2 regions of the Micromonospora sp. CNZ303 genome follow, and region 1 is predicted to be linked to the other one. Evidence: riboswitches for the same ligand, from Rfam matches in the RefSeq annotation. Region 1 holds a riboswitch; the other holds the start of a gene.
What was found. A riboswitch is a leader RNA that binds a small molecule or an ion and turns the genes downstream of it on or off. The one in region 1 is predicted to bind cyclic di-AMP.

Region 1 (5,547 bases):
CGGTGGAGAACCTGTTCCTCCTCCAGGCGTGGGACCCGCGGCCGGGCCACTTCTACAGCATCAACACGGTCAGCTGGTCGCTGTCCTGCGAGTTCTTCTTCTACCTCTGCCTGCCGTTGGCGCTGCCGCTGATCCGCCGGGCCCGGCCGTGGGCCCTGTGGGCGGTCGTGGTCGCGGTGCCGCTGCTCATCCTGGCGCTCTGGCCGGCCCAGGCGCTGGTGCCCGAGGAGAGCCGCTGGTGGTTCACCCAGGTCTTCCCGCCGGTGCGGTCGCTGGAGTTCTGGATGGGCGTGGCCGCCGCCGAGCTGATGCGGCGTGGCCGATGGCGCGGGCCGGGCCTGCCGCTGGCCAGCCTGGTCTTCGTGGCGACCTGGGTGGTCGCCGCGCAGTGGGTCCGCGCCGAACTGTGGGCGGCGCTGCTCTCGGTGGCGTACATCCTGGTCATCGCCGCGGCGGCGGACGCGGACGTGCGCGGGCGGCGCTCACCGTGGCGGTCCCGGCCGATGGTCTGGCTGGGCGAGGTCTCCTTCGCCTTCTATCTGGTGCACGTCCTCGTGATGATCACCGTCCTGCGGCTCACCGGCGACTGGGGCGTCGGCTTCACCGGCTGGTGGGGGTTGGCGGTGGTGCTCGGCTTCCTGCTGGTCAACCTGGCCCTGGCCGGGCTGTTGCACCGTCTCGTCGAGACGCCGATGATGCGGCTGCTCACCCCGCGCAGGCCGGCCCGGACGCCGCGGGACGGGGACGGCGCCGGGAAGGGCCCCGGCGGCCCCGGGGCGGCGCCGGCGGACGGGGGCAGCGCCGTGCCGCGCCCCCGGGCCGCCGACCCGCAGGACGGCCACCGACCGACGTACGCCGACTCGCACTGAGCGCCCCGGCGGCCGGAGAGCCCGGGCGACGAAAATCCCGACCGTTTCGGTGACGCCGGTCACCACGTCGGCGAACCGGTCATCGGGCGCGGCCCGGTCGATTCCTGCCGGGGTTTCGGCGCCGATGTCGGCCACTTGTCCCGTTGTCGCCTCAAGGTGCGCGCAGAAGCGGTCGTCCCATTGAGTCGCGTCAGTGGCGAAGTGCCCGCAAAAATTGTTTCCGGATCAAGGTTTAGGCAGGTGGGACGGGGTTGGCAGGGCGCGGGCCGGCCAGTAATGTCGGCGCGTCCGGTGCGGTACCCGATCGCCAGAGGCGACGCCGCGCCGACCCGCCTAATCGTGAACGACGAACCGGGGACCCAGTGCTCGTTGGGGTGAATCCGTGGGCCGTGGGCCCGTGGTAGGGCGTTCTTCCCGCCCGAATCCGTCAGCTAACCCGGTCGGCGGTGTCGGAAGGAGTTCCATCTTCATGCCACACCCGTACACCCCTCGGTTGTGCCGCCGTCTCCACGGCGCCACGGTGACCGCGCTCGTCCGCCCGCAGGTCATGAGCTGACCCACCGGTCACCGTCCGTCGCCCGGCGTCCCGGGCGCATCCCCTGAGTGGTCCACCACCCGCCCGGACGCCCGTCCGCGCGGTCGGTCCGCCCTGCCCTCGGCGCGGACCGACGGCCGCTCACCCCTGAGCCCGTGGAGGAAACCGTGAAGCACCACCTCAAGCGACAGCTGCGTCGCCTCACGTCCGAGCGTCCGTACCAGCTGGCCGCCGCGTCCGCCGCGGCGCTCGTGCTGGCGTCGGGCACAGGCGCGCTGCTGGCCGGAGCCGACGAGGCCCCCGCCGCCGCGCAGGCCCCGGTGGCCGCCACCGAACTGCGGGACGACGCCGCGGCCTCGCGCAGCCAGGCCCGGGTCGCGCCCGCCCCGTCCAGCGCCGCCCCGGCCGCGTCCAGCGCCGCCCCGTCGGCCAGCGCGTCCAGCGCCGCCCCGGACCCGGATCTGACCCGCAAGCCGGCGCCGCCGAAGCCTCCGGCCGCCAAGAGCCTGGACTACGACTACCAGGCCCAGACCACCTTCTACAACTGTGGTCCGGCGGCCGTCCGGCACGCCCTCAGCGCCGCCGGCATCGCGCGCAGCCAGGACGCCCTCGGCGCCCAGCTGGGCACCGACCAGATGGGCACCGACTCGGCCCAGGACACCACCCGCGTGCTGAACGCGACGGTGAAGGGTGACCCGTACCGGACCCGGATGATCCCCGGTGGCGCCGCCACCCCGGCCCAGATGGACCGGCTCCAGGCCGATGTCGTCGCGGCCATCGCCGACGGGCGGGGCGTCGTGGTCAACGTCGCCGGCAGCGCCACGGACACCGACGGCGGCTGGCACTCCTTCCCCGGCGGCCACTACGTCGCGGTGGTCGGCTACCAGGACGAGGGGCGGCTGGTGAAGATCGCCGACTCGGCGAACCCGGCGACCGCGTCGTACTGGATCAGCACCATCGCCCTGGCGAACTGGGCCGCCACCCGCGGCTACTCCGCCTGAGCGACGTCCTCGGGCGTCGGCTCCCCACCCGGGGGGTCGGCGCCCGATGTCGTGTCCGGGTCACGGCCCTCGCCCGCGGCGTCCGACGGGTGGCACACTGCGCCCATGGTCGATGAGTCGGGTGACCGGGACGGCCGGCGGGTGCTCCTGCTCCTGCACGGCATGGGCGCGACCGGCGACGTGTGGCTGCCCTGGGCGCCGCTGCTGGAGCGCCGGTGGGCGGGGCGGTGGCTGGCGCCGGACCTCGCCGGCCACGGCTGGTCGCCGCCGCTGCCGGAGTACTCCTTCCCGGGGCTGGCCGCGCGGATCGCCGCGGGGCTCGCGGCGGGGGACCGGCTCGTCGTGCTGGGGCACTCCCTCGGCGGGGTGGTCGGGCTGGCGCTGGCCGCCCGGGGTGCCGGGCTGCCCGTCGACGCCGTCGTCGGGCTCGGCATCAAGGCCGTCTGGTCGCCGGCGGAGCTGGCCAAGGCGGGTGAGTTGGCGGCCCGGCCGGTGACCTGGTTCGCCAGCCGGGACGAGGCGGCCCGCCGCTACCTGCGGGTGGCCGGCCTGACCGGGCTCTTCGCCCCGGACCACCCCGTCGTGCAGGCGGGGCTGCGGCAGGTCGACGGCCGCTGGCGGCTGGCGATGGACGCGGCCGCGTTCGGCGTGGGCGCGCCGGACCTGCCCGCCCTGCTGGCGGCGACCGACGTGCCCGTGCTGCTGGCCCGCGGCGAGCACGACCCCATGGTCACCGACGCCCAGCTCACGGAGCTGGGGGTGCCGGTGGCGGTCCTGCCCGGCCTCGGGCACAACGCCCACGTCGAGGCCCCCGAGGCGGTCCTGGACCTCGTCGAGCCGTACCGCTGACGGCGCGCCGGCCGGCCCGGAGGTCCGCCGTCGCGACCGCTGTGCCTGGCTGCCGGGGCGTCAGGTGGCGGGGGAGAGGGTCGCCTCGTCCGGGTCGAGCGGCAGGCCGGTCGCGCCGCCCGTGCGCGGGGCGGGCGTCTTCCCGCGCTCGTCGAGCTGGCGCCGTGCGGCCTCCAGGAACGCCTCGGCGTACGACTCGGCGGGGAAGTCGCCCAGGTAGCGGCTCCGGGTGGCCCACCGCGCCGAGGCCAGCGGATCGGTGTCCAGCAGCGCGGTCAGCACCTCGTCCACGTTCGCCATGTCGCGCCGCAGCACGTAGCCCGACCCGGCGAGCGGGAACTGCTCGGGGAACCGGTCACCGGAGTCCACCATGTCGGTCACCGCGTACGGCTTGCCGGAGTAGAGGTAGTCGGAGATCACTCCGGACACGTCCGAGACCAGCGCGTCCGAGCGGTTCACGCACTCGGTCAGGGTCAGCTCCCGGCTGGCGGCGGCCCCGAACACGTGCTGCCGGCCGCTGCGGGCCCGGTCGGCGGCCAGCAGTTCGGTGAGCCGGCCCAGCTGCCGGGCGGAGGCCGGGTTCTGCGAGGTGTACGGGTGGGCCCGCAGGATCACCGTCGCGCCCCGGTCGAGCAGCCGGCGCAGCAGCGTCTCGGCCACCGGCAGGGAGCAGTAGTTCGCGTCCGCGTTGTGCCCGGTCCAGGTCGGTGTGTAGAGCACGGTCGGGTTGGCCCGCCCGCGCGCCGGCTCCGGGCGCACCTCGATCGACTCGACCTGCGGGCGGCCGACGACGACGAACTTCTCCGCCGGGATGTCCACCCCGGCGCGGGCGTACCGGTCGATGGCGGCCTGGCCGGCGACGAAGATCCGGTCGAAGATCGCCGAGACCGGGTTGGCGCTGGGGGCCTTGTCGCTGTCGCCATGGTGCAACTGGACGTGGGTCAGCTGGGTGAAGCGGATGCAGTGGCTGTTCTTCGCGCCATGGTTGACGTAGAACGCCACCCGCAGGCTCGGCACCAGCGCCTCGTCCATCGCCTTGGTGGTGGGGCAGTAGACGACGGGTGCGCTGGTGGCCGCGGCGACCAGGGGCAGCGACTCCGGCTCGCGCACCATCACCAGGAACGGCCGGCCGATCCGCTCCAGGTACGGCAGCCACATGGTGACCTGGTACTCCGAGCCGGGCGGCGCGGAGAAGTGGAGCAGGAACTCGGGCTGGTGCCGGCGCAGCGCGCGGGACACCGCCGAACCGCCGGCCCCCGGCCGGAACTTGCGCCGGGCGAGGTCCAGCCCGACCGCCGCGGCACCGGCGGCGACCAGGGCGACGGCCGCCAACGCGACACCGGCCGGCAGGCCCACGACGGCCGCCAGCGCCAGCAGGGCGAGCAGCCCCGCCAGCGCGTCGCCGAGGCGGGCGGCGACCAGGGGCGTCCACGAGCGCACCGGCAGGTTCGCGGCGCGCACCTCCAGACCGCCGGCGTCGCGGAGCGGGTTGACCAGCAGCACCAGCCCCAGCAGGGCCAGTGCGGTCACGGCCAGGGCGGGATCGAACCCGGCGTCGAGGCGGCGGGCGTAGCCGACCAGGATCGCCGCCGCAACCAGCGCGGTCTCGGCGGAGTTGTCGGCGCCCGGGCGCACCCGCCGTTCCCAGGTGGCCGCCGCGAGGGCGGCCACGGCGAGCCCCAGCCCCCAGCCGGTCGCCCCGGTCAGGGCGACGACGAGGAACGCCAGCACCGCCAGGCCGGTGGCCAGCGCGCGGGCGAGCAGCTTCCGAACCAGGTCACCACGCATGTCGGCTCCGATTCCCGCCGTGGCCCGAAATCCGCGTCAGCCGGCGTCGGCCGGGCTGGCGTCCCGCTCCACCCGCGTCGACCCCGGCTGGGCCGGCACCTCGCCGGGCGCACGACGCACGTCGATGACCTGGCCGGTCAGGTCCGAGATCAGCACGTCCAGCGACGCCTGCGCCACGGTCTCGGCGGCGAGCAGGGTGTGCTCCGGCTCCTCGCCGAACGCCTTGGTGCGCATCGGCGTCGCGGTCCGCTCCGGGTTGACGCAGTTGACCCGTACGCCGAACTCCGCCCACTCGTCGGAGAGCGCCTGGGTGAGGTTGACCAGGGCCGCCTTGGTGGAGGAGTAGAGCGCGTAGTCGGCGCGGCCCCGGGTGTACGAGCTGGAGGTGTAGAGCAGCAGCTGGCCCTTGGTCTGCTGGAGGTAGGGCAGCGACTGGCGGGCGACGATGACGGGCCCCACGAAGTTGACCTGGAGCACCCGGTCCATGGTCTCCTGGTCCATCTCG
Region 2 (5,547 bases), on a different contig from region 1:
TCGGCGACCGGGACCGGCTCACCCCGCCGCCCTGCGCCGAGTCGATCGCCGGCGCGCTGCCGGCGACCGAGCTGACCGTCTGCCCGGGTGCCGGGCACATGCTGATGATGGAACGCCCCGACGAGGTCAACGCGGCGCTCGGCGGCGTGCTCCGTCGCGTGCTCACCGCCCCCGGGGCGGGTGCCACCGCCGCCGCCCGCGCGGACTGAACCGGGCCTGCGGGGAGCCCGCCGCGGCCCCCCGCGGCGTGACGCGGGTTCCTTTCCCGCACCGGTGGCGCCGCTGGTTGCCTGCGGGCCGTACCCTCTTGCGGTTGGCCTGGCGCGGTTCGCACGGTTCGCACCGCCCGCCGCCGACGTCAGGAGGAGCGAGCGGTGACCGACCAGACCACCCTGGAACAGGAGATCGCCGTCGAGCAGCGGCATCTCGACCGGGTGTACGCCCGACTGGCCGAGCTGCGCCGGTCGGCGGTCAGCGCCGAGAAGGAGGGCTACCGGCTCGCCCGGGTGGGCAACTTCGGGGCGCTGGTCGAACGGGACGCGATGGTGTTCCACGCCGCACGGCGGCGGCACATGCTGGACGCCGAGCACGAGGGCCTGGTCTTCGGCCGGCTGGACCTGCTGGACCGGCAGGTGCTGCACGTCGGGCGGCTCGGCATCCGTGACGACGACGCCTCCACCCTGGTGGTCGACTGGCGGGCCCCTGCCGCCGCCGCCTTCTACCAGGCCACTCCCGCGCAGCCGCTGGGCGTGGTGCGGCGACGCACGATCCAGTCCTCCGCCGAGCGGGTCACCCGGATCGAGGACGACCTGCTCGATCCCGTCGCCGCGCCCGCCGACATGGCGGTGGTCGGCGACGGCGCGCTGCTGGCCACGCTGTCGAAGGCCACCGGCCGGGGCATGCGGGACATCGTCGCCACCATCCAGCGGGAGCAGGACGAGGCGATCCGCTCCCCCGGCTCGGGCGTGACGATCGTGTCCGGCGGCCCGGGCACCGGGAAGACGGCCGTCGCCCTGCACCGGGCCGCGTACCTGCTCTATTCCGACCGCAGCCGGTTTGCCGGCGGCGGCATCCTGGTGGTGGGCCCGTCTTCGGTCTTCGTCGAGTACATCGCCTCGGTGCTGCCCTCGCTCGGCGAGGACACCGCCACCCTGCACTCGCTGGGCACGCTCTTCGCGGGCCTGACCGCCACCCGCACCGATCCGCCGGCGGTGGCGGCGGTGAAGGGCTCGCTGCGGATGCGGCGGGTGCTGGAGCGGGCGGCCCGGGACGCGGTGCCGGGCGGCCCGACCGAGCTGCGCCTGCTCTACCGGGGCGAGCTGCTCCGGCTGGAGCGCCGCGAGCTGGACGGCATCCGGGACCGGGCGATGTCCCGGGGCGCCCGCCGCAACGAGGTGCGCCGGGCCGGCTTCGACGGGGTCTTCGCGGCGCTGTGGGCGCAGGCCCGCAGGTTGGGCGTGGGGCGGCTGCCCGAGCAGCGCGCGTTCGAGGACGAGATCGCCGAGCGGCCGGAGTTCCGGGAGTTCCTGAAGGCGTGGTGGCCCCGGCTGCACCCCCGGCACGTGCTGGGCTGGCTGGCCCGTCCGGACCGGCTGCACCGCTACGCCGAGGGGATCCTCTCCCGCGCCGAGATCCGGCTGCTGGCCGACGCGTACCGCAGCCTCGATGCCGCCGGGTTGACGATCGCCGACATCGCGCTGCTCGACGAGCTGGACGCGCTGCTCGGCAAGCCGATGAAGCCCGCCCGGGCGAAGCGGGACCCGTTCCAGCTGGCCGGCGGGGTCCGCGAGCTGAGCACCTTCGCCGACCGGCAGCGCGCCGCCCGCGAGGCGGCGCGGGAACGCCCGGACGACTACCGGGAGTACGCGCACGTCGTCGTCGACGAGTCGCAGGACGTCTCGCCGATGCAGTGGCGCATGATCGGCCGGCGGGGCCGGCTGGCCTCGTGGACGGTGGTGGGCGACCCGGCGCAGACGGCGTGGACGGGGGATCCCGAGGAGCTGACCCGGGCCCGGGACCAGGCGCTGGGCCGGCGCAAGCGGCACCACTTCACCCTCACCACGAACTACCGCAACTCGGCGGAGATCTTCGCGGTGGCGGCGGCCGAGATCCGCCGGCTGCACCCGGACCTGCCGCTGCCCCGGGCGGTGCGCTCCACCGGCGTCGACCCGGTCGCGCTGGTGGTGCCGCCGGCGGAGCTGGAGGCCGCGGTGGTGGCGGCGGCCGGCGCGCTGCTCGCCGACGTGGAGGGCACGGTCGGGGTGATCACGCCGGTGCCGCGCCGCGACGAGGTGGCCGGCTGGCTGGGCGGGCTCGGCACGCCACGTTTGCAGGTGGTGACCAGCCTGGAGGCCAAGGGCATGGAGTACGACGGGGTCGTCCTCGTCGCCCCGGGCGAGATCCGGGCCGACCCGGGGTCGGGGGTGCGGACGCTCTACGTGGCGCTGTCCCGGGCCACCCAGCGGCTGACCACCGTCGACCCGATCGGCTGAGCCGCCGTTACTTGCATACATAGCGATGTGAGCATAGATTGAACGCGAATTCGGACGCCTGACGGAGGGTGGGCGCGTGGGCGCAGGTCATGACCACCATCACGGGTCGGTGGCGAATGCCGCGCACCGCCACCGGGGCCGGCTCTGGGCGGCGTTCGGGCTGCTCGCCGGCCTCATGGTGGTGGAGGCGGTGGCGGCCTTCCGCACGGGCTCGCTGGCCCTGCTGAGCGACGCCGGGCACATGTTCACCGACGTGCTCGGCATCGGCATGGCGCTCGCGGCGATCGCCGCCACCCGGCGGGCGGGCGCCGACCCGCAGCGCACCTTCGGCCTCTACCGGCTGGAGGTGCTGGCCGCACTGGCCAACGCCATGCTGCTCTCCGGCGTCGCGGTCTACGTCGTGATCGAGGCGGTACGCCGCTTCGGCGACCCGCCGGAGGTGCTGGCCGGCCCGATGCTGGTGGTCGCCGTGCTCGGCCTGCTCGCCAACATCGGCGCCTTCGCGCTGCTGCGCTCCGGGGCGAAGGAGAGCATCAACGTCCACGGCGCGTACCTGGAGGTGCTCGGCGACCTGCTGGGGTCACTCGGCGTGATCGGGGCCGCGCTGCTGATCGCCACCACCGACTGGTGGTGGGCGGACCCACTGGTGGCGGTCGCGATCGGGGTGTTCATCCTGCCGCGCACCTGGCGGCTCGGGCGGGCCGCGCTGCGCATCCTGGTGCAGGCCGCGCCGGAGCACCTCCAGGTGACCGCGGTGCACGACCGGCTGGCCGCCGTGCCCGGCGTCGCCGAGGTGCACGACCTGCACGTCTGGACGCTGACCTCCGGGATGGAGGTGGCCTCGGCCCACCTGACCATGGCACCCGGCGCGGAGGTCGGCGCGGTGCTGGGCGCCGCCAGGGCCGCGCTGCACGACGACTTCCACATCGAGCACGCCACGTTGCAGATCGAGCCCGGAGCGTCGCGCGGGGCCTGCGGGTCGGTTGAGTGGTAATGAGGACAACCTTAAATCTGGGAGAGTATTGTGCGCTTATGCCGGATTTGACTGTTAGTGGACGTACACCCTGCGTCACCTGCGCTGCATCAGTCACACCGGCACCGGTAGGCTCGGCTTCGGCCTCCGCCAGGCGGCACCCTCCGGTGCCGGCGGTGGCCGCCGCCTAATCGCCCGGCGGGGCGAACCGGGGAACCATGTTCGTGGGGTGCATCCGCGTCAGCGGTAGGGATCTTCCGTCCCGAACCCGTCAGCTAACCCGGTCGGCGGCTGACGGAAGGACACGTGTATGCCAGTGATGGCACCTGTACGACGACGTGCCGCCCGGACGGCGGCCCTGATCGCCACGATGCTCGCCCTCGGCGCCGCGGGGGCCCCGGTCACCGCCGCCCCGGCGGCGGCCGCCACCCGGGCCGGCCTGCTCGCCGCGGCCCCCGGCCAGGACGAGGAGGGCGGCACCCCCGCCCTGCGGGCCCAGTTGGAGGCCGCCAGCAAGGGCTACCTCGACGCCAAGCGCGCCCTGGACACGTCGGCCAAGCGGCAGCAGCAGCTCGCCGCGCAGCTCAAGACCACCGAGGTCGAGATGGCCGCGCACACCGCCAAGGTCGGCGAGATCGCGGGGGCGGCCTACCGCACCGGCCGGCTCAGCGTGGCGTCCGCCCTGCTCAACAGCAGCTCGCCGGACGGCTTCATGGACCGTGCCGCCGCCCTCGACGCGGTGGCCGCCAAGGAGGACCGGGCCCTGCGCGAACTCCAGGAGACCCGGGACCAGGCCACCCGCACCAAGCTCGCCCTGGACGGCGAGATCCGGGAGCAGCGCAAGCAGGTCACCGTGATGGCCAAGCGCAAGGAGCAGGCCGAGCGGGCGCTGACGGTCGCCAACCGCGAGCAGCAGCAACAGCGGCAGCAGTCAACGGGGGCGGGCGCCTCGCCGGGCGGCACCTCCAGCAAGACGGCGAAGGCGGCCCCGCGCAACTCCGACGGCTCCTGGCCGCGCGAGTCGTGCAGCGTCAACGACCCCACCCCCGCCAACGGCTGCATCACCCCGCGCACCCTGCACGCGCTCAACCAGGCCAAGGCGGCGGGCTTCACCCGCTACGTCTCCTGCTACCGCCCCGGCGGCTCGGGCGAACACCCGAAGGGCCGGGCCTGCGACTTCGCGGCCCAGAAGGGCGGCTTCGGCGGCGACGCCACCGGCGGCGACCGGACGTACGGCAACAACCTGTCGGCGTACTTCGTGCGCAACGCCGACCGGCTCGCCGTGCTCTACGTGATCTGGTACAGGCAGATCTGGCTGCCCAGCAGCGGCTGGAAGTCGTACAGCGGGGCCAACGGCGACCCGTCCAGCGACCACACCAACCACGTGCACCTGTCGGTCTACTGACGCCCGCGCCCCCGGTGCCCCGCCCGTCGCGGGTCACCGGGGCGCGACGGCGTCCGTCGCCTCCGGCCGCTGCGGGCCCGTCCCGCCGGTCAGTCCCCCGGTGCCCCGGGCGGGCTCGTGTCGAGGGCCGCGGCGAGGCGGGCGGCCAGCCCGAGGTGGGCGGCGCGGGCCTGGCGGAACGCGTAGCCGAAGAGCGGCGCGGGCGCGGCCAGGGTGATCTCGACCTCGATGCGCACCACGCCGTCGGGCTCCGCCCGCAGGCGGGTGTGGTTGCGCACCGTGGTGGCGGGCCACTGCCGGGCCACGGTGACGATCTCGTCGGCATCGTCGACGAGGACGTCGGCCCGGTAGGTGATCGGCAGGCGCACCGGCCCGGCGGCCAGTCGATCGGTGATGTCGTAGCTGGCCCGCGCGCCAGGACGGGGCGGCACCCGGCGGACCCGCACGATCAGCGGGTGCAGGTCCTCCTGCCGGCCGGGGTCGGCGAGCAGGGCTGCGGCCTCCGCGAGGGAGCAGCGCGCCTGGACGGTGTAGCTGAAGGAACTTCGCCTGAGCACGCCGTCTCCCCAGCGTCGGTGGTCGCCCGATCGTCGCGCATGCCGGGCGCCCTGGCAACGCCGCGCCGATCCCGCCCGGAGTCCGGACGTCCGGCCGCCGACCACACTACGGTCAGCTGA

Region 2: it holds a riboswitch for cyclic di-AMP, as region 1 does, so the genes downstream of both, EV374_RS18990 (VldE C-terminal domain-containing protein) here and EV374_RS15100 (C39 family peptidase) in region 1, are expected to answer to the same signal.

What each region holds. Positions count from the first base shown of each region.
Region 1 is NZ_SLVT01000008.1:117,933-123,479, forward strand. It holds gene EV374_RS15095 (acyltransferase family protein) at 1-869, shown strand, start outside; cyclic di-AMP (ydaO/yuaA leader) riboswitch at 1,190-1,330, shown strand; gene EV374_RS15100 (C39 family peptidase) at 1,560-2,405, shown strand; gene EV374_RS15105 (alpha/beta fold hydrolase) at 2,511-3,254, shown strand; gene EV374_RS15110 (CDP-glycerol glycerophosphotransferase family protein) at 3,315-5,042, opposite strand; gene EV374_RS15115 (bifunctional cytidylyltransferase/SDR family oxidoreductase) at 5,079-5,547, opposite strand, start outside.
Region 2 is NZ_SLVT01000011.1:154,817-160,363, reverse strand. It holds gene EV374_RS19005 (alpha/beta fold hydrolase) at 1-209, shown strand, start outside; gene EV374_RS19000 (AAA family ATPase) at 375-2,492, shown strand; gene EV374_RS18995 (cation diffusion facilitator family transporter) at 2,569-3,486, shown strand; cyclic di-AMP (ydaO/yuaA leader) riboswitch at 3,640-3,771, shown strand; gene EV374_RS18990 (VldE C-terminal domain-containing protein) at 3,785-4,870, shown strand; gene EV374_RS18985 (SRPBCC family protein) at 4,960-5,427, opposite strand.